One region of the Thalassospira sp. CA1 genome, then DNA from elsewhere that is predicted to be linked to it. Evidence: predicted binding sites of a transcription regulator. Region 1 holds the regulator's gene; each other region holds the start of a gene.
The links. Region 1 encodes PhoB, which activates phosphate uptake and scavenging genes when phosphate is short. Its sites were predicted from a motif close to TNTCATAAAACTGTCA; they were not measured.
Positions count from the first base shown of each region.

Region 2: a site for PhoB is predicted at 2,529-2,544, ahead of AC5Q5A_RS16350 (5'-nucleotidase, lipoprotein e(P4) family). Genes of this name have one in related genera too.
Region 3: a site for PhoB is predicted at 1,928-1,943, ahead of AC5Q5A_RS04125 (deoxycytidylate deaminase). Genes of this name have one in related genera too.
Region 4: a site for PhoB is predicted at 1,785-1,800, ahead of phnD (phosphate/phosphite/phosphonate ABC transporter substrate-binding protein). Genes of this name have one in related genera too.

Region 1 is NZ_JBZCIA010000001.1:642,251-646,452, reverse strand. Features, by position in the region: gene AC5Q5A_RS02925 (calcium/sodium antiporter) at 1-280, opposite strand, end outside; gene AC5Q5A_RS02920 (cation:proton antiporter domain-containing protein) at 547-2,295, shown strand; gene phoB (phosphate regulon transcriptional regulator PhoB) at 2,377-3,075, opposite strand; gene phoU (phosphate signaling complex protein PhoU) at 3,093-3,815, opposite strand; gene pstB (phosphate ABC transporter ATP-binding protein PstB) at 3,837-4,202, opposite strand, start outside.
Region 2 is NZ_JBZCIA010000010.1:144,422-148,623, reverse strand. Features, by position in the region: gene accC (acetyl-CoA carboxylase biotin carboxylase subunit) at 1-760, shown strand, start outside; gene AC5Q5A_RS16365 (HAD family hydrolase) at 1,042-1,776, shown strand; gene AC5Q5A_RS16360 (DUF1244 domain-containing protein) at 1,769-2,152, shown strand; gene AC5Q5A_RS16355 (acylphosphatase) at 2,192-2,506, shown strand; gene AC5Q5A_RS16350 (5'-nucleotidase, lipoprotein e(P4) family) at 2,678-3,529, shown strand; gene AC5Q5A_RS16345 (DMT family transporter) at 3,709-4,202, shown strand, end outside.
Region 3 is NZ_JBZCIA010000002.1:19,349-23,550, reverse strand. Features, by position in the region: gene pyk (pyruvate kinase) at 354-1,775, opposite strand; gene AC5Q5A_RS04125 (deoxycytidylate deaminase) at 2,061-2,534, shown strand; gene AC5Q5A_RS04120 (response regulator) at 2,819-3,313, shown strand; gene AC5Q5A_RS04115 (hypothetical protein) at 3,310-3,864, shown strand; tRNA gene AC5Q5A_RS04110 (tRNA-Asp) at 4,127-4,202, shown strand, end outside.
Region 4 is NZ_JBZCIA010000003.1:191,686-195,887, reverse strand. Features, by position in the region: gene phnC (phosphonate ABC transporter ATP-binding protein) at 1-589, opposite strand, end outside; gene phnD (phosphate/phosphite/phosphonate ABC transporter substrate-binding protein) at 672-1,670, opposite strand; gene AC5Q5A_RS07715 (DeoR/GlpR family DNA-binding transcription regulator) at 1,828-2,673, shown strand; gene fumC (class II fumarate hydratase) at 2,835-4,202, shown strand, end outside.

The DNA of each region.
Region 1 (4,202 bases):
TAAGCAAGGCAACAGCACCCAAAATAAGCAGGATATTGGCAATGTTGGAGCCAACAACGTTGCCCATGGCGATATCGGCCGTGCCTTTGAGTGATGCATTGAGCGAGACGACAAATTCCGGTGCTGACGTGCCGGCGGCGACAATCGTCAGACCGACGATCACCTTGGAAACGCCCAGCAAAAGTGCAAGACCAACCGCCCCCCTTACGATGAATTCACCACCTGCTGTCAGCAATACAAGACCCGCGATGATCTGAAGATAGGGGATTAGCTGTTCCAAAATATCTGCTCGTTTCAAAAGCGATTAAACCGGCCCGTTGTCGGGCCCGCGGAAGATGGCATTTGGCAGCGCGAATGGCAAGTCATCAGGCGGTGACAATCGACACAGCACTTTATAGTGCGATTGGGCGGTGAATTTCGCCAATGCCGCAAATTTACCCACGACTGGCAGGGTTATTTTCGTTATCGTTGTAATCTCGTTATTTTCAGGCATTTAGGTCCTGATACCCATTGATTATTTGACCGCCTTCCGGAACGAATTTCGCCATGCATCACAGCGTCCTGTTTGAGCTGTTTCTTATTCTGACTGCCGCGATCATTGCGGTGCCGATTGCGCACAAGCTGCGTGCGAATTCGATCATCGGCTTTCTGATTGGCGGGTTCTTTATCGGGCCATTCGGCTTTGGCCTGATTTCCGAACGCGAAGACATTTCCACGGTTGCCGAACTGGGCGTGGTTTTCCTGCTGTTCATGATCGGGCTGGAGCTTTCGCGTGATCGTTTGCGCGTGATTGGCGGGCGGTTTGCCGGTCTGGGTGTTTTGCAAATTCTGGTGTCGATGGCAGCCCTTCTGGGGCTTCTGGTTGTCATGGAATTCCCGCTGCCGACGGCGTTGGTGATTGCAGGGGCGCTTGCGCTTTCATCGACCGCGATCATCCTCAAACAGCTTTCCGATGACAAGCAGCTCAATACCCGGTTTGGCCGTGCGGCCCTTGCCATTTTGTTATTGCAGGACGTGGCGGTTGGTCCGTTCCTGATCATGGTGCAGGCGGCAGGTGATGCTGGCACGGAAACCAGCCCGTGGATGAGCATCCTGCTTGGTTTTGGGTCGGTCGCGTTGTTGTTACTGGTCGGGCGCTATGTGTTGCCGCGCCTGTTTCGCTATATCGCGTCGCTTAAGAACCCGGAACTGTTTGCCATCGGCACGCTGTTTGTTGTGCTAGCCGCCAGCACATTGACCGAGGTTTCCGGGCTTTCGATGGCGCTGGGGGCGTTTATCGCCGGGGTGATGCTGGCCGAAACCGAGTTCCGCCATCAGATCGAAGCCGACATTTCACCGTTCCGCGGCGTGTTCCTGTCGCTGTTCTTTATGTCGGTGGGCATGTCGGTTGATGCCGACGTTGTGTATAACGAATTTGGCACCATCGTCATGTGGCTGGTGCTGTTGCTGGTGATCAAGACGGCGGTTTTGTTCGTTCTGGCGCGCGCGATCCGGTTTGAAACCGGCCTTGCCATCCGGGTGGCGATGAGCTTGGCCGCCGGCGGTGAATTTGCCTTTGTCATGTTTGCCCTGGCCGCCCAGAACGGCGCGGTGCCGCTTGAAATGGCAGCCATGCTGATCCCGGTGGTGGCGATTTCGATGGCGCTGACCCCGACCCTGATCAGCCTTGGTCACAAGATCGAGGAAAAGCTTCATCCCAAGGAAGAAGACCAGCTTGGCAAGATTGCCGAGGAGTCCGAGGGCATTCACCAGCATGTTCTGGTGATCGGAAGCGGCCGCGTTGGCAGGGTTCTGGCCCGGTTGCTCAAGACGCGCAATATTCCGTTCCTGGTGCTTGATAGTGATGCACAGCAGGTTTCACGCGGGCGGGCGGAAGGCCTTCCGGTTTACTTTGCCGACGGGTCCAGACCGGAAACTTTCCGGGCGGCACACACCGATGAGGCAAAAATTGCGGTTGTTGCCATGGGGAACCCGCATGCGACCGAGAAGACGGTCGCCCTTTTGCGCCAGCATTACCCGCATCTGAAGATCTTTGCCCGCGCGCAGGACATCACCCATATCGGGCCGCTGTCGCGCCACGGGGCGGATGCCGCCATCCCGGAAGTTCTGGAAACCGGGTTGCGGTTATCCGATCATGTTTTGGCCGCGTGCGATGTGCCGCAGGAAGATATTGATGCCGAAATCGCCAAATTCCGCCGTGCGGACATGCTTTTGATGAACGAACTGGCGCCGCGCCCGCAGCGCAAACCGTCAGGGTCGGAGAATGCAGACAAACCGGCGAAGAAAGAAACCTGAAGACGTTACGCCCTTAAAACAAAAACCCCCGCTGCAACCTGCAACGGGGGTTTTTTTAATTGGATCGGGCTCTAAACCGGCTTAGGCCGCGGTTTCAGAGTCCAGTGCATAGCCCGCGGCACGGACAGTGCGGATGATATCGCGGGTGCCCTTGACGTCATTGAGCGCCTTGCGCAGGCGACGGATATGAACGTCGACGGTGCGGGTTTCGACATAGATATTCGGGCCCCAAACCGCGTTAAGCAACTGTTCGCGCGAGAAAACCCGTCCCGGATGTTCGAGGAAATAGCGCAGCAGACGAAACTCGGTCGGGCCAAGATGGATCGATTTTCCATTGCGGCTGACCCGGTGGGCGGCGAGATCCATTTCGATGTCGGAATAGATCAACTGCCCTTGTGGTTGCGCCGGACCGGACCGGCGCAAAAGTGCGCGGATACGGGCCAGAAGCTCGCCAATGGCAAACGGCTTGGTGACATAGTCATCAGCGCCGGTATCAAGACCGCGGATGCGGTCACCCTCTTCGCCACGTGCAGTCACCATGATCACCGGCAAATCGCGGCTTTCAGGCTTGCGGCGGATCTGACGGCAGACCTCGATCCCCGACATTACCGGCAACATCCAGTCGAGCAAAACCAGATCGACATGGGTTTCAGCCAGAATTTTCAACGCTTCGTCACCGTCACCGGCTTCGACAACCTGCATCCCCTCGCGTTCGAGGTTGTAGCGCAACATGGTTACGATTGCTGCCTCGTCCTCGACGATAAGAACCGTTGGGTCCATCTTCCTATGCTCCCGTGTCAGTCATTCGGTTCGACAACAGCGAAGTTCGCTGCGTCGTTTTTTGGCCGGTCAATTCCCGGCAGGTCTTCGCCCTTGATCCGGTAATAGATCGTTTCGGCGATATTGGTTGCGTGATCACCGATACGTTCGATGTTCTTGGCAATGAACAACAGATGGGTCGATGCGGTAATGTTGCGCGGATCTTCCATCATGTAGGTCAGCAATTCGCGGAACAGCGAATTGTACATATCGTCGACTTCCTGATCGCGTTCCCAGACCCGGTGGGCCTTTTCGGCGTCGCTTTCGATATAGGCATCCAGGACATCCTTGATGATTTCCTGGGCCAGTTTGGCCATGTTCGGGATCGCCTGAACCGGGCGGATCGGCGGGATCTGATTAAGCACCTGCGCGCGTTTGGCGATGTTCTTGGCAAGATCACCAATGCGTTCAAGATCGTTTGACAGCTTAAGGGCCGTCACCACCTGACGCAGGTCATCTGCCATCGGCTGACGCAGGGCCAGAAGACGGACGGCAAAGTCCTGGACTTCCTGTTCGAGCACGTCAATGCGCTGATCGGACAGGATGACTTTCTCGGCCAGTTCGGAATCGCGTTTGACGATGGATCTGATCGAGGAAATAAGCTGGCTTTCGGCAAGCCCGCCCATTTGCGAAATGATGTTGTTCAGACGGGTGAGTTCCTCGTCGAACGAACTTACGATATGGGTATGTTCATCAGCCATTTATGCCTACTCCTGGCTCGCTTAACCGAAGCGGCCGGTAATGTAACCCTTGGTGCGTTCGTCCTTCGGGTTGGTAAAGATCTGATCGGTTTCACCGACTTCAACCAGCCTTCCAAGGTGGAAGAACGCGGTGCGCTGCGACACACGGGCGGCCTGCTGCATGGAGTGGGTCACGATCACGATCGTGTAGTTCGAACGCAACTCGTCTATCAGTTCCTCGACCTTGGCGGTCGCAATCGGATCAAGGGCCGAGCACGGCTCATCCATCAGGATGACTTCCGGGCTGACGGCAACCGCGCGTGCAATGCAAAGGCGCTGCTGCTGACCACCGGAAAGACCGGTTGCCGGCGATTGCAGGCGATCTTTGACTTCTTTCAGAAGACCGGC
Region 2 (4,202 bases), on a different contig from region 1:
CGGCATTTCGCACAACATCCCGTTCCTGGCAGCCGTCATGGCCAACAAACGCTTCCAGGATGGCAACATCACCACCAACTTCATCGCCGAAGAATATCCTGACGGTTTCTCGGCCGATGATCTGCCCAATGACGATCCGGCAACCCTGATCGTGGTCGCGGCCTACATCAATCAACGCCACGCTGAACGCAATGCCGGCATCACCGGCCAGGTCAGTGACCATCCGCTTGAAATCGCCGAAAGCTGGGTCGCGGTTTGCGGGGATGAACATACCCCGTTCGATATCGAGTTCGATGGTGTTAACGGCGATTACATTGTCGCCATCGGGGATCGCAGCTATGGCGTGGTCTCGGACTGGAAGATCGGCGATCCGCTGTTTGTCGGTGAAATCGACGGTGCGCCGGTCTGTGTGCAGATCGACATCGAAGGGGTGGGGTACAAACTCGCCGCCAACGGCATACAGCGCCACTTCAAGGTCATGCTGCCACGCGTCGCGGAATTGCAAAAACTGATGCCGTTCAAGGCCCCGCCAGACATGTCGAACTTCCTGCTCTCGCCAATGCCGGGCTTGCTCGTCAAGGTCTCGGTCGAGGAAGGCCAGACCGTCCAGCCGGGCGAGGAGCTCTGCATCCTTGAGGCCATGAAAATGGAAAACGTCCTTAAATGCGAAAGCAAGGGCGTGGTCAAAAAGATCCACGCCGAACAGGGCGCAAACCTCTCGGTCGATGCCATCATCATCGAGTTCGAAAAAGACGAATAAGCCACCCGATCCCTCTGGGGTGATGCTTGATCAAGGCGCTGTCCGGGTTTTCGGATGGCGCCTTTTTTGGGTTTGAACCCTAACCAGTTCAAACACTTGTGTTTTCAAGGCCTTTCCGATCCGTTTCACGCATATTAAATACAGATAACGGGGCTTTACGAGGCGTTTGCACTGCCATATGGTCGTGAATTGAGGCCGTAATACCCTGTGAACATCGAGGTTGACTGCCAACGCATTGAACGTGCCTGCGGCCATCCAATAACAAGAAACGAGGCTTAAGAATGTACAAGCTGATTGCTTTTGATGGCGACGATACCCTGTGGCACAACGAGCCACTTTTCCGCCAAGCCCATGTGCAGCTTCGCGAAATGCTGGGACATTATGTTGATCCCGAACAGGTTGATGATCGTCTCTATCAGGCCGAGTTGGCCAACCTTTCCATCTATGGCTATGGCGTGACGGGCTTTACCCTGTCGATGATTGAAACCGCGATCGAATTGTCTGATCGCAAAATCAGCGCCGAGGACATCCACAAACTGGCCGAAACCGGCAAATCCATGCTGCGTGCGCCCACCCGGATCATTGACGGGGCCGAGGAAGTGCTCAAGCAATATGCCAAGCACCCGAATTACAAGGTAGTCCTGATCACCAAGGGCGATCTGATCGCCCAGCAGCTCAAGATTGATCGCTCCGGGTTCGAGGACCTGTTTGACGGGATCGAGATTGTCTCGGAAAAGGACCCGCTGACCTATCGCAACATCTTTGGCCGCTATGGCGTCGAACCCGAAGAGGCGATCATGATCGGCAACTCGATGAAATCCGATATCCTGCCGGTCCTTGCGTGCGGCGCGACCGCAATCCACATTCCCTATGAAATCACCTGGGTCCATGAAATGGTCGATCAGACCGAGATCGACAATGACAAGGTCATCACGGCCGAAAGCATTGCCCACGTGCCCGGGATCATCGAAAAACTCGAAAACCAAAAGACCAGCGGGAGTATGGAACATGTCTGATTGCGCCGGTTCTGAAATGTCCACCGAGGCCGTTTTGGCCAACGGCCCGGCTGCCGATCTTGATCCGCAAACCAAGCTCGAACTCGAAGCCGCTGCCTTTCGTGGCCTTGTCATGCACCTTCAAGATCGCAAGGATGTTCAGAATATCGATCTGATGAACCTTGCCGGGTTCTGCCGCAATTGCCTCGCCAAATGGTATCTGGCCGCTGCCCGCGAACGCGGTGTCGCCATGGATTATGATGGGGCGCGCGAAGTCGTCTATGGCATGACCTATGACGCCTGGAAGGATAGCCATCAGGCCCCGGCATCGTATGAGCAGAAACAGAAGTTTCAGGACACCGCCCACCTGCATGCCAAGATTCCCGGCGCGAAATAAGCCCAGGATAAAACCATCGACAAGGGAGGAGGCCCGATCATGACCGATACAAGCCCCGACCCGTCAACGGGGGATGGCAACATCGCCGTCCACGCCCGGATCGAAGGCCGGGTGCAGGGTGTGTGGTATCGCGCCTGGACCGTCGAAGAAGCCCGCAAACGCGATCTGACCGGCTGGGTGCGCAATCGCAATGATGGCTCGGTCGAGGCGGTCTTTTGCGGTCCGGCCAAGGTGGTGCAATCCATGATCACCGCCTGCCATGAAGGCCCGACCCATGCGCGCGTTGATCGCATTCACGAAGAACCGGCCCTCGAAGACGGGTTTGCCACGTTTGAAAAGCGCCCAACCGCCTGAAACAGAGTGTGCTCCAAGGCGTTGGCGGCTTTGTTAAACCGATTGCAAAAGCCTTTTTCCAATTGATTCTGGAAAAAGGCTTTTTCTTTATCGCACTGCGGTGGCATGGTTATGAAATCCTGACTGCATGGTCAGACGCAATGCGTCGGGAAATCAACAGGGAGACTACACATGACCTTTATCGCAAAATCATTTGGCGTTGCTGCCATTGTTGCGACCAGTGCGCTTTGCGCATTCGGCGCACAGGCAGAGCCGGAACAGAATGACGGCCTGAACGGCACGCTTTGGCTGCAGACATCGGTCGAATACAAAACGACCGCCATGTCGGTCTATGCCGGTGCAACCCGTTTGCTGGATGCCGCCATTGGCGATCACAGCTGGACCGCAGCACTCGAGCAGGACGGCAACTATATGACCAAGCCGCCAGCGGTCATTCTGGACGTGGATGAAACCGTTCTGGATAACTCCGCCTATCAGGCATGGGTTGTCACCGACAAAACCCATTACAGCTCAAAAACCTGGGCGGCGTTTGTGCATGACATGATTTCCACCCCGACCCCGGGCGCGCTGGAATTCACCAAGGCCGCGGCGGCACGCGGTGTTGAAGTCTTCTATGTCTCGAACCGCAAGGCCCCGGAAGAAGAACCTACCATCGAAAACCTCAAGAAATATGGCTTCCCCTATGCGGATGAAAAGCATGTCATGCTGCGTGGTGAAGTCGAAGAATGGGGCTCGAACAAAACCCCGCGCCGGGCGGCTGTCGCTGAAGATTACCGCGTGATCATGCAGTTCGGTGACAATTTCGGTGACTTCACCGACGAAATCGATGGCTCAATCGCTGAACGTCTCGAAGTCATGGAAAAGTACGGTAATTACTGGGGCGAACGCTGGTTCATGCTCCCGAACCCGAGCTACGGCTCATGGGAAGAAGCCGCCTTCGGTGGCGACTGGGGCAAGTCCGGCGACGAACGCCGCCAGGACAAACTCAATGCCATGACCCCGTGGGCAGGCCCGGCCGAGTAATCCTTGCCGCGTACTTACGTTAAAGGGCGTCCCGACCGGGGCGCCTTTTTTTACATCTAACCTTCTGCGCGACCTCCGGGGTTCATCTTTGCCGCGCAATGGTGTTAGGGTCATGTATCGGGCTTTAACCGCTTTGCACGCGCCACCATGTGCCACCACGCGCCACCACGCAGGATGTTATGAAAGCGACTGCCAACGCCGCCACCCCGCATCGTGATCGTGTCCCACTTGCTGTCGGGACGATCATATTTACCGTTTTCGCCCTGTCACTGGGCGATGCGCTGATCAAGCAATCGAGCAGCCAGTTCGTCATCTGGCAAATATTCGTCATCAGATCGGCAATCGCCATTCCCTTTCTGTTGGGCTATCTGGCAATTCGTGTCCCGTCGGCCTTGCGCCTTGGCCATGCTTTTGGCTGGACCACCTTGCGCAGCCTTTTACTGGTTGTGATGTGGGTTTGCTATTATCTGTCCTTGCCGCATCTGACCCTGTCTGTGGCGGCGGCAACCTATTATACCCTGCCTATTTTCATCACGCTGTTTAGCGCCATCACGACCCGCAGCAAAATCAGTAAAACCGGCTGGCTTGCCGTCATCATCGGCTTTGCGGGGGTGTTGTTTATTCTGCGTCCGGATGCCGGAAACTTTAATGGTTATGCATTGTTGCCGCTGTT
Region 3 (4,202 bases), on a different contig from region 1:
ATTCCCCTGGTCCCGTGCCTGGCGGCGTATCGGCATCGACGTTGCGATGCCTTATTTTTGTGTTTTGTCAGAACAGCTTAACCCAAACTGACAGTGTTACACAACCAGACAAGGCGTCTAATTTTCATAACCCAATCTCAAGAGCACATATCAATAGACAGAGCCTTGATTACAGAATGACTATCGGCGCAAAGACTCAAAAAAACATTAACGATACAGGGGTCTATGCCCCCTCCTGCCCGTCGCCATCGAAAAACCTGCACGCCGACGGAATTCTTGCTGTCCGCGCAAATGAAAACGGGCGCCCCAAAAGGACGCCCGTCATCGAAAATCGTTTCACGCAATCATTTGCGTTAATTATTGCCGACCCATGCGATGCGCAGAATATTGGTCGCCCCCGGCGTTCCGAACGGCACACCGGCGGTGATAACAAGCGAATCACCCGGTCCTGCAAATTCTTCACGCTTTGCCACTTCGGTCGCAATTCCGACCATTTCGGCGAAGTTGGTGGCATCACGGGTAAAGACCGGATGCACGCCCCAGCACAGCGCCAGACGACGTGCGGTCTGAATCCGCGGGGTCAGGCCAAGAATTGGCACTTCCGGACGTTCACGTGCAGCACGGAATGCCGTCGACCCGGACGATGTATAGTTAACTACCGCTTTCGCACCGATGGTGGTGGCCACCTGACGGGCCGCCGCACTGATCGCATCCGGTGCGTTATGCTCCGGATCCGGGCGGTTGGCGTCACGCATACGGTAATAAAGATCGTCCTGCTCCACACGACGCAGGATACGGTCCATGATCGAAACGGTTTCAAGCGGGTATTTACCAACCGCACTTTCGGCTGACAGCATCACCGCATCGGCACCGTCATAGATCGCGGTCGCAACGTCGGATGCTTCAGCACGGGTCGGGGCCGGATTGGACACCATCGAGTCAAGCATCTGGGTTGCAACGATCACCGGCTTGCCAGCTTCGCGGCACGCTTTAATGATACGTTTCTGCAGGATCGGCACATCTTCCGGCGGGCATTCGACACCAAGGTCACCACGGGCGACCATGATCATGTCCGACAGATCGACAATCTCATCAAGGTGATCAATCGCCTGCGGCTTTTCCAGTTTGGAAACGATGGCTGCACGGCCCTGAATGATCTTGCGGGCCTCGGCAACGTCTTCGGGACGCTGCACAAACGAAAGCGCCACGAAATCAACGCCCATCTCCAAACCGTAATCCAGATCGGCACGGTCCTTTTCGGTCAGCGGTGAAAGCGGCAACATCACATCCGGAAGGTTGACACCCTTGCGGTTGGAAAGCGGCCCACCGGTAATGACGGTACATTCGGCCGACTTGTCGTCGCATTTCTCAACACGCATGCGCAGTTTGCCATCATCAAGCAGCAGGTTCGCACCCGGCTTGATTGCAGCATAGACTTCCGGATGCGGAAGCGACACGCGCGTGTTGTCACCCGGCTTCTTGTCCATATCGAATTTGAACGTATCACCGGCGGTGAGTTCAACTTCACCGTCGGCAAAGGTGCCAACACGAATTTTCGGACCTTGAAGATCCATCAAAATACCGATCGGGCGGCCGAGTTTTTCTTCGACGACACGGATCGCTTCAAAACGGGCCAGATGTTCTGAGTGTTCCCCATGCGAGAAGTTCAGGCGGAACACATCCACACCTGTCTGCACAATTTTCTCGAGGATTTCTGGCTTTGAACTTGCCGGCCCCAGGGTCGCGATGATCTTCGCCTTACGTTGACGGCGCATCGGCTACTACCTCTTGTTATTCGGTTTACACGTGAGCCTTCCCGCTTCGGCCTGCATCTGCGGCGAGACGAAAAGGCGTCCTGATCTTTTCTGGGGGTAACCCCTTAATAATCAATCAGCCCCTATTTGAACAGGGACTTTTCATTAAATGCCTTTACAAAAATGTGATTTTTCGCTGGACAATTACAAGAAGCACCTTCTTTAAAGAACGCGTACCGGTGAAACCTGCCGGTCAAAAACGAATGCCCAACAGACCAATTTTATGGCGCAGACAGGACCCTTTTCATGAGCAAATGGCACCACCGCTTTCTTGGACTTGCAGCCCATATTGCAGACTGGTCAAAAGACCGCAGCACCCAGGTCGGTGCGGTTGTCATCGGCCCGAAAAAAGAAATTCGTGCTGTCGGCTATAATGGGTTTCCGCGCGGGGTCGATGACGAAGTCGAAAGCCGCCATCGGCGTCCGGAAAAATACGCCTATACCGAACATGCCGAACGCAATGCGATTTATAATGCCAGTTACACCGGCACATCGCTTGATGGCTGCGCCCTCTATGTGACGCACTTTCCGTGCTGCGATTGCGCGCGCGCCATCATCCAGGCGGGCATCGCCGAGGTCTATGTCGACAAGTCGAAACTAACCGCGGACTTTCTTGAACGCTGGGAACAGGATATGAAGATATCGACCGAAATGTTCGAGGAGTCCGGTGTTGCCGTTAAGGTGATTGATGACGACGGCGTCACCAAGCCCATGAAATAAAAAAGATCTTCCTCTTTACTATTGAAAAAAAGGCCCAATATTGGGTGTGTTCAAACCGGACGCGAGCATCAAAAACAAAAAGACGTAAACGTCGTTTGTTCTAACTTTTCAACTGGCTTGGGGTCAGTATTTGTCAGATTTTCGGGCTGAACACAGAGTGGTTTGGCCTTGCTGGAAACCAGACAAAGGTATAAGGGTTTATACATCAGCAACTGGTTAGATTTGCTGCTGTATCCCCCTGAACAGCGACGCATTTCGTGATGATGCTCAGGAACCGAGGCCGGATGAACGCGAAAATAGACTTTAGTAAGATTAGTTTTCTGATCGTTGACGGGGACAAGATTTCAGCTCAGGTGGTCTATGACACGCTCGCCTATCTCGGAGCCAGTCATATCCAGCGTGTAAAATCGCCGAATAATGCCTTTGACGTACTACGCACCGAAAAAATTGATATCGTGATTTGTGAATGGCGCTTGCGCGGTATGGATGGCCTTGAATTCCTAGATGTCATGCGCAATTCGACCAATTCGCCAAACCGGTTCATTCCGGTGATTATGCTGACCGCACATTCCGAGATGCGTTATGTGACGACGGCGCGTGACCTTGGGATTACTGAATTTCTTGCCAAACCCTTTAACGCCAAGGCACTTTACAGCCGTCTGGTTTCGGTCATCGCCCGACCAAGACGTTTCATTAACACTGGAACGTATTTTGGCCCGGACCGACGTCGCAGACAGGTCCAGTTTGATGGTCCTGATCGTAGGAGCCTTGACGAATGACCCATTATGACTGGGGAAGCGGAGCCATCGTGAAGCCGGAAGAACCTAAGAAAAAGAAGAATGTGCAGATCATCCCTGCGCAGACCGATCTGAAACGCAAAGCTGTCAACTTCATCAAGGGATTTGACATCAACCTGTCACCTGAACAGCTTGAAGAGCTCGAACAGGTTGTACAGCGCAGCTCCGAGACCTTTGTCCGTGACATCGGCAAGGACCTCATGGAATGCCGCAAACTGGTAATCAACGCCCTGCGCGACAAGCCCAAGCGGCCAGAAGCCATCATCGCGGCAAATGACCTTGCCTATTCGGTCAAGGCCCTGGGCGGAACGTTCCAGTATCCCCTGATGACCCAAATCGCAAAGTCGATGGAAATCTTCGTTGCTGACCGCACCACGGCCAACGAAAAACAGCTGCTGGTGATCCAGCTTCACATCGACTCGCTTTATGTCATTCTTGCCGGCCGCGTGACCGGTTTTGGCTCAACCGTCGAACAGGCAACTGTCGCGGCCCTGACCAAACTGACCGAACGCTACGCAGAACCGCGCGAATAGCCCACACCTCTTGACCGCAGACGATCTCGCTCAATGGGCAGCATTTCACGATGCAGTCTCAGGTGGTGCTTATGCGCGCCCAGCAATCCCAAATACCCCCCTCACCTGCCCGCCTTACCAAAGCCCGACAGGTGAACTTTAACGTGCCCGATGCAGGGGCGGTTTCTACCGCCGGAAGAACGCGGTTAAAAATTGAAAAATCATGGCAAAAAAGCGCTTGCACCACCTGTGACCGGCTGCTAAAAACCGCGCCACGCACCATGCGGGTGTAGCTCAGTTGGTTAGAGCGCCGGCCTGTCACGCCGGAGGCCGCGAGTTCAAGTCTCGTCACTCGCGCC
Region 4 (4,202 bases), on a different contig from region 1:
GGTGCAGCTCGGATGCGAGCGCGCGCAGCAGTTCCATGATCTGACGGGATGTTTTCGGATCAAGCGATGCGGTCGGTTCATCGGCCAGCAGGATTTCAGGTTCCTGCATCAGGGCGCGGACCACACCGACACGCTGGCGTTCGCCGCCGGAAAGTTCATCGGCACGTTTATCGGCATAATGGGCGATCCCGACGCGTTCCATCAGATGAAAGGCGCGATCAATGTCTTCCTGCGGGTATTTGCGGGTTACCGCGCGCCATGCCGGAAGATAGCCGAGGCGTCCTGATTGCACATTTTCCATCACCGTCAAACGGTCGATCAGGTTGAAGCCCTGAAACACCATGCCGATGCGACGGCGTGCCAGACGCAGTGCCTTGCCTTCAAGCTTGGTCAGTTCCGTGCCATTGAGTTCGATGGAGCCCGAAGAGGGTTCGACAAGGCGGTTGATACAACGCAGAAGGGTACTTTTACCCGCACCTGATGCGCCGATGATGGAAACAACACTTTCGCCCGGCACTTCAAGGTTCAGGTTCTTCAACACTGCCTTTTCTTCGCCATAGCGTTTTACAAGTTCTTTGATACGCAGCATTGCGTTACCCCGAATGAAATGGGTGGCACAGGGCCTGCCTTGGCAGGCCCTGCAAAGTTCGGATCGATTGGAAAATCAGGAATTACTTCAGGTTGTCCGGGGTGTATTTCACACCGTTGGCAGCCTGAATTTCGCGGATAACCGCCCAGTCTTCCTGATAGGTGATCGGCAGGAACTTCGACACACCCTTGAATTCTTCACCAAGGGCGGTGCCCTTCATGTCAAAGGTAAAGAAGGCTTCCTTGATCTTTTCGACCAGTTCCGGCTTCAGGTTGTAGGCATAGTTGAACGAAGTGGTCGGGAAAGGCTTGCTTTCATAGATGATTTTGACTTCGTTCGGATCATAGAGATCGCGCTGGGCCATACGTTCGACAACTTCAGACGCGACCGGGGCTGCGTCATAGTCACCGGCGACAACGCCCAGGATCGACTGATCGTGCGAACCGGAATAGACAACTTCGTAATCCTGTTCCGGAACGATGCCCTGACCCGGAAGCAGTGCGCGCGGTGCAAGGTTGCCGGAGTTCGAGGTCGGCGAGGTATGAGCAACGCGTTTGCCCTTAAGGTCAGCCGGGGTATCAATGCCGCTGTCTACACGGGTGTAGAGCTGAAGCGTGTAACCAAAGCGACCATCATCCGCACCCATCAGGGCAAACGGAACCGCACCGGCAAGGTTGACGGCAAACGGGGTCGGGCCGGTCGAGAAGCCAGCAACGTGCAGGCGGCCTGAACGCATGGCTTCGACTTCTGCCGAGTTCGACTGAACGGCAAAGAAGTGAACGTCCTTGCCGGTGACTTCTTCAAGATGCTGCAGGAACGGGTCCCAGATATCGGCATAAACCGCCGGGTCTTCGACCGGGGTATATGCAAAAACAAGGGTGTCCGGATCGACCTGCTGGTCTGCGGGCGGGGCATCGGCAACAAGGTCGCCATCCATGTCGCAATACATCGGGTCAAGATCGCCGCGTGCGATGCAGTCATCTGCCGCCGCGGCCGGGGTGGATGCCATGCCGACCATGCCGATTGCGGCAAGGAGGGTGGTGAGCTTTAAACTGTCGGTTTTTTTCGGAATTGAAAACACTGTTTTCGAACCTTTCTTCCCTGTGAATGACGGCTTTCCGCCGTTTTTGAATGTGGTTTTGTTGTTTTTATTGTTGCTTTAATCAACATTATGAATTTGAAAAAGTTGGAAAATCAACACAAAACTGTAACAAAAGGTTTCGCTCAGGGTTGCTAAGATGCCTGCTATTGGCACAAAACCGGCCATAACTGAGGGGGATGTGGCTTTGCGTTTGGGAAAAAAAGAGCGGCAGCGTCGTATTCTGCAAGAGTTACAGGTTCACCCTCATGTGAGAGTTGCCACACTTGCAGAGCGATTCGATGTTGCAACCGAAACCATCCGTCGTGATCTTGACGCGCTGAGCCGCGATGGATTGATCAAACGCGAGTTCGGCGGCGCATCGGCCCGGCCCATGGGCCATCAGCCCGATCTGGCGGAACGCCAGTTATCGGCGGTGGCCGGGTTTGAACGCATTGGCATGCTGGCGGCTGACATGGTGCGGTCCGGCGATGTGGCAATGATTGATGCCGGATCAACCGTGGCCCAGATTGCGCCGTTTCTGGCAGCCCGCACGACAAAACTGCCACGCACGTTTCTGACCAACTGCTATGCGGTGGTGCATGGCATGGCCGAGCTTGCCGATCATGATGATGTTTTGATGTGTCCGGGCCAGTTTGATCGTCGTGAAAACGCGGTCTATGGCAACGATACCGTCGAATATCTGCGCCGTTTCCATGCCAACATTGCCTTTATCGGGGCATCGGGCATTTCCCGGCAGGGCTTTAGTGACGTTAACCGCCGGGCGGTGGCCGTTAAACGCGCAATGATGGAACGGTCTGATGAAACCTGGCTGATGGTTGATCATACGAAGTTTGATCAACGCTATCTGGAAAATGTCGCCCCGCTTGAAGCGCTTACCGGCATCATCACGGATCGCAGACCCGAACCGGAATTCGCATCCCAGCTTGAACGGGCGGGAATACGGCTTTTGGCGTGGTGTGATGAAAAACATGGCCTGGCATGAACCGACTGGCCTAAACCGATAAATAGATCCGTCAAACCGCAATTTGGTCGCGGTTGAGTTTGCGTTCGTCCTGATTCCAAACCATATTTCCCGGCACAGCGCATTATTGTGTTGAATGCCGGGTTCCCGCCCCGGTCAGTTTGTTTCTGACACGGAGGATTATGATCGTGACCAATCCAGTGACCACCCGTACCGAACAGGACACCATGGGCGAAATTGATGTGCCTTCTGATCGGTATTGGGGGGCGCAAACCCAGCGATCCAGACAGAATTTCCGCATTGGCGGTGAACGCATGCCTGATGCCCTGATCAAGGCGTTCGGGGTTCAAAAACTGGCCGCGGCGCGCGCCAATGCCGCCCTTGATAATCTTGATCCGGAACTGGCCAAGGCGATTGAGGCCGCCGCATCCGAAGTTGCCGAAGGCAAGCTTTTGGATCACTTCCCATTGGTCGTCTGGCAGACCGGATCGGGTACCCAGACCAACATGAACACCAATGAAGTTATCGCCAACCGGGCGTGCGAGATTTTGGGCAAACCGATGGGCAAGCGCGAACCGGTCCACCCCAATGACCATGTCAATCGCGGGCAGTCATCCAATGACAGCTTTCCGGCTGCCATGCATATCGCCGCCGTGGTCGAGATCGAGGAAAAGCTGAAACCCGCCCTTAAGCACCTGCGAACGACCCTTGACGCGAAGGTCGAAGAATTTGGCGATATCGTCAAAATCGGCCGCACCCATATGCAGGATGCGGTTCCCCTGACCCTGGGGCAGGAATTTTCCGGTTATGCCGCGCAAATCGCACTGGGGTTGGACCGGATCGACGATGCGCTTAAGCGCCTGCGTAAACTGGCACAGGGTGGTACGGCCCTTGGTACCGGGCTGAATGCACCGGATGGCTTTGACGTCGAATTTGCCAAACAGGTGTCAAAAATCACCGGGCTTGAGTTCGAAACGGCGGAAAACAAGTTCGAAGCACTGGCCGCCCATGATGCCTGTGTCGAGATGTCGGGTGTCATTAATGTGCTGGCGACGTCGCTGATGAAAATCGGCAATGATATCCGTCTGCTTGGATCCGGGCCGCGTTGCGGTTTGGGTGAACTTGTCCTGCCCGCCAACGAGCCGGGATCATCAATCATGCCGGGCAAGGTCAACCCGACCCAGGCCGAGGCATTGACCATGGTCTGCGCGCAGGTGATGGGCAATCATGTTGCGGTCACGGTTGGTGGTTCGAACGGTCATCTGGACCTTAACGTGTTCAAGCCGGTGATTATTTATAACCTGCTGCAATCCATCCGCCTGATTGCCGATGCATCGGTCAGCTTTGCCGACAACTGCATTGCCGGGCTTGAGGCCGATCAGGAAAAGATCGCGCACTATGTTGAACAAAGCCTGATGCTGGTGACCGCCTTGGCACCGCATATTGGCTATGACAATGCGGCGGCCGTGGCCAAGAAGGCCCACAAGGAACGCAGCAGCCTGAAGGAAGCCTGCATCGCGCTTGGTTTCCTTGATGGGGATCGCTTTGAT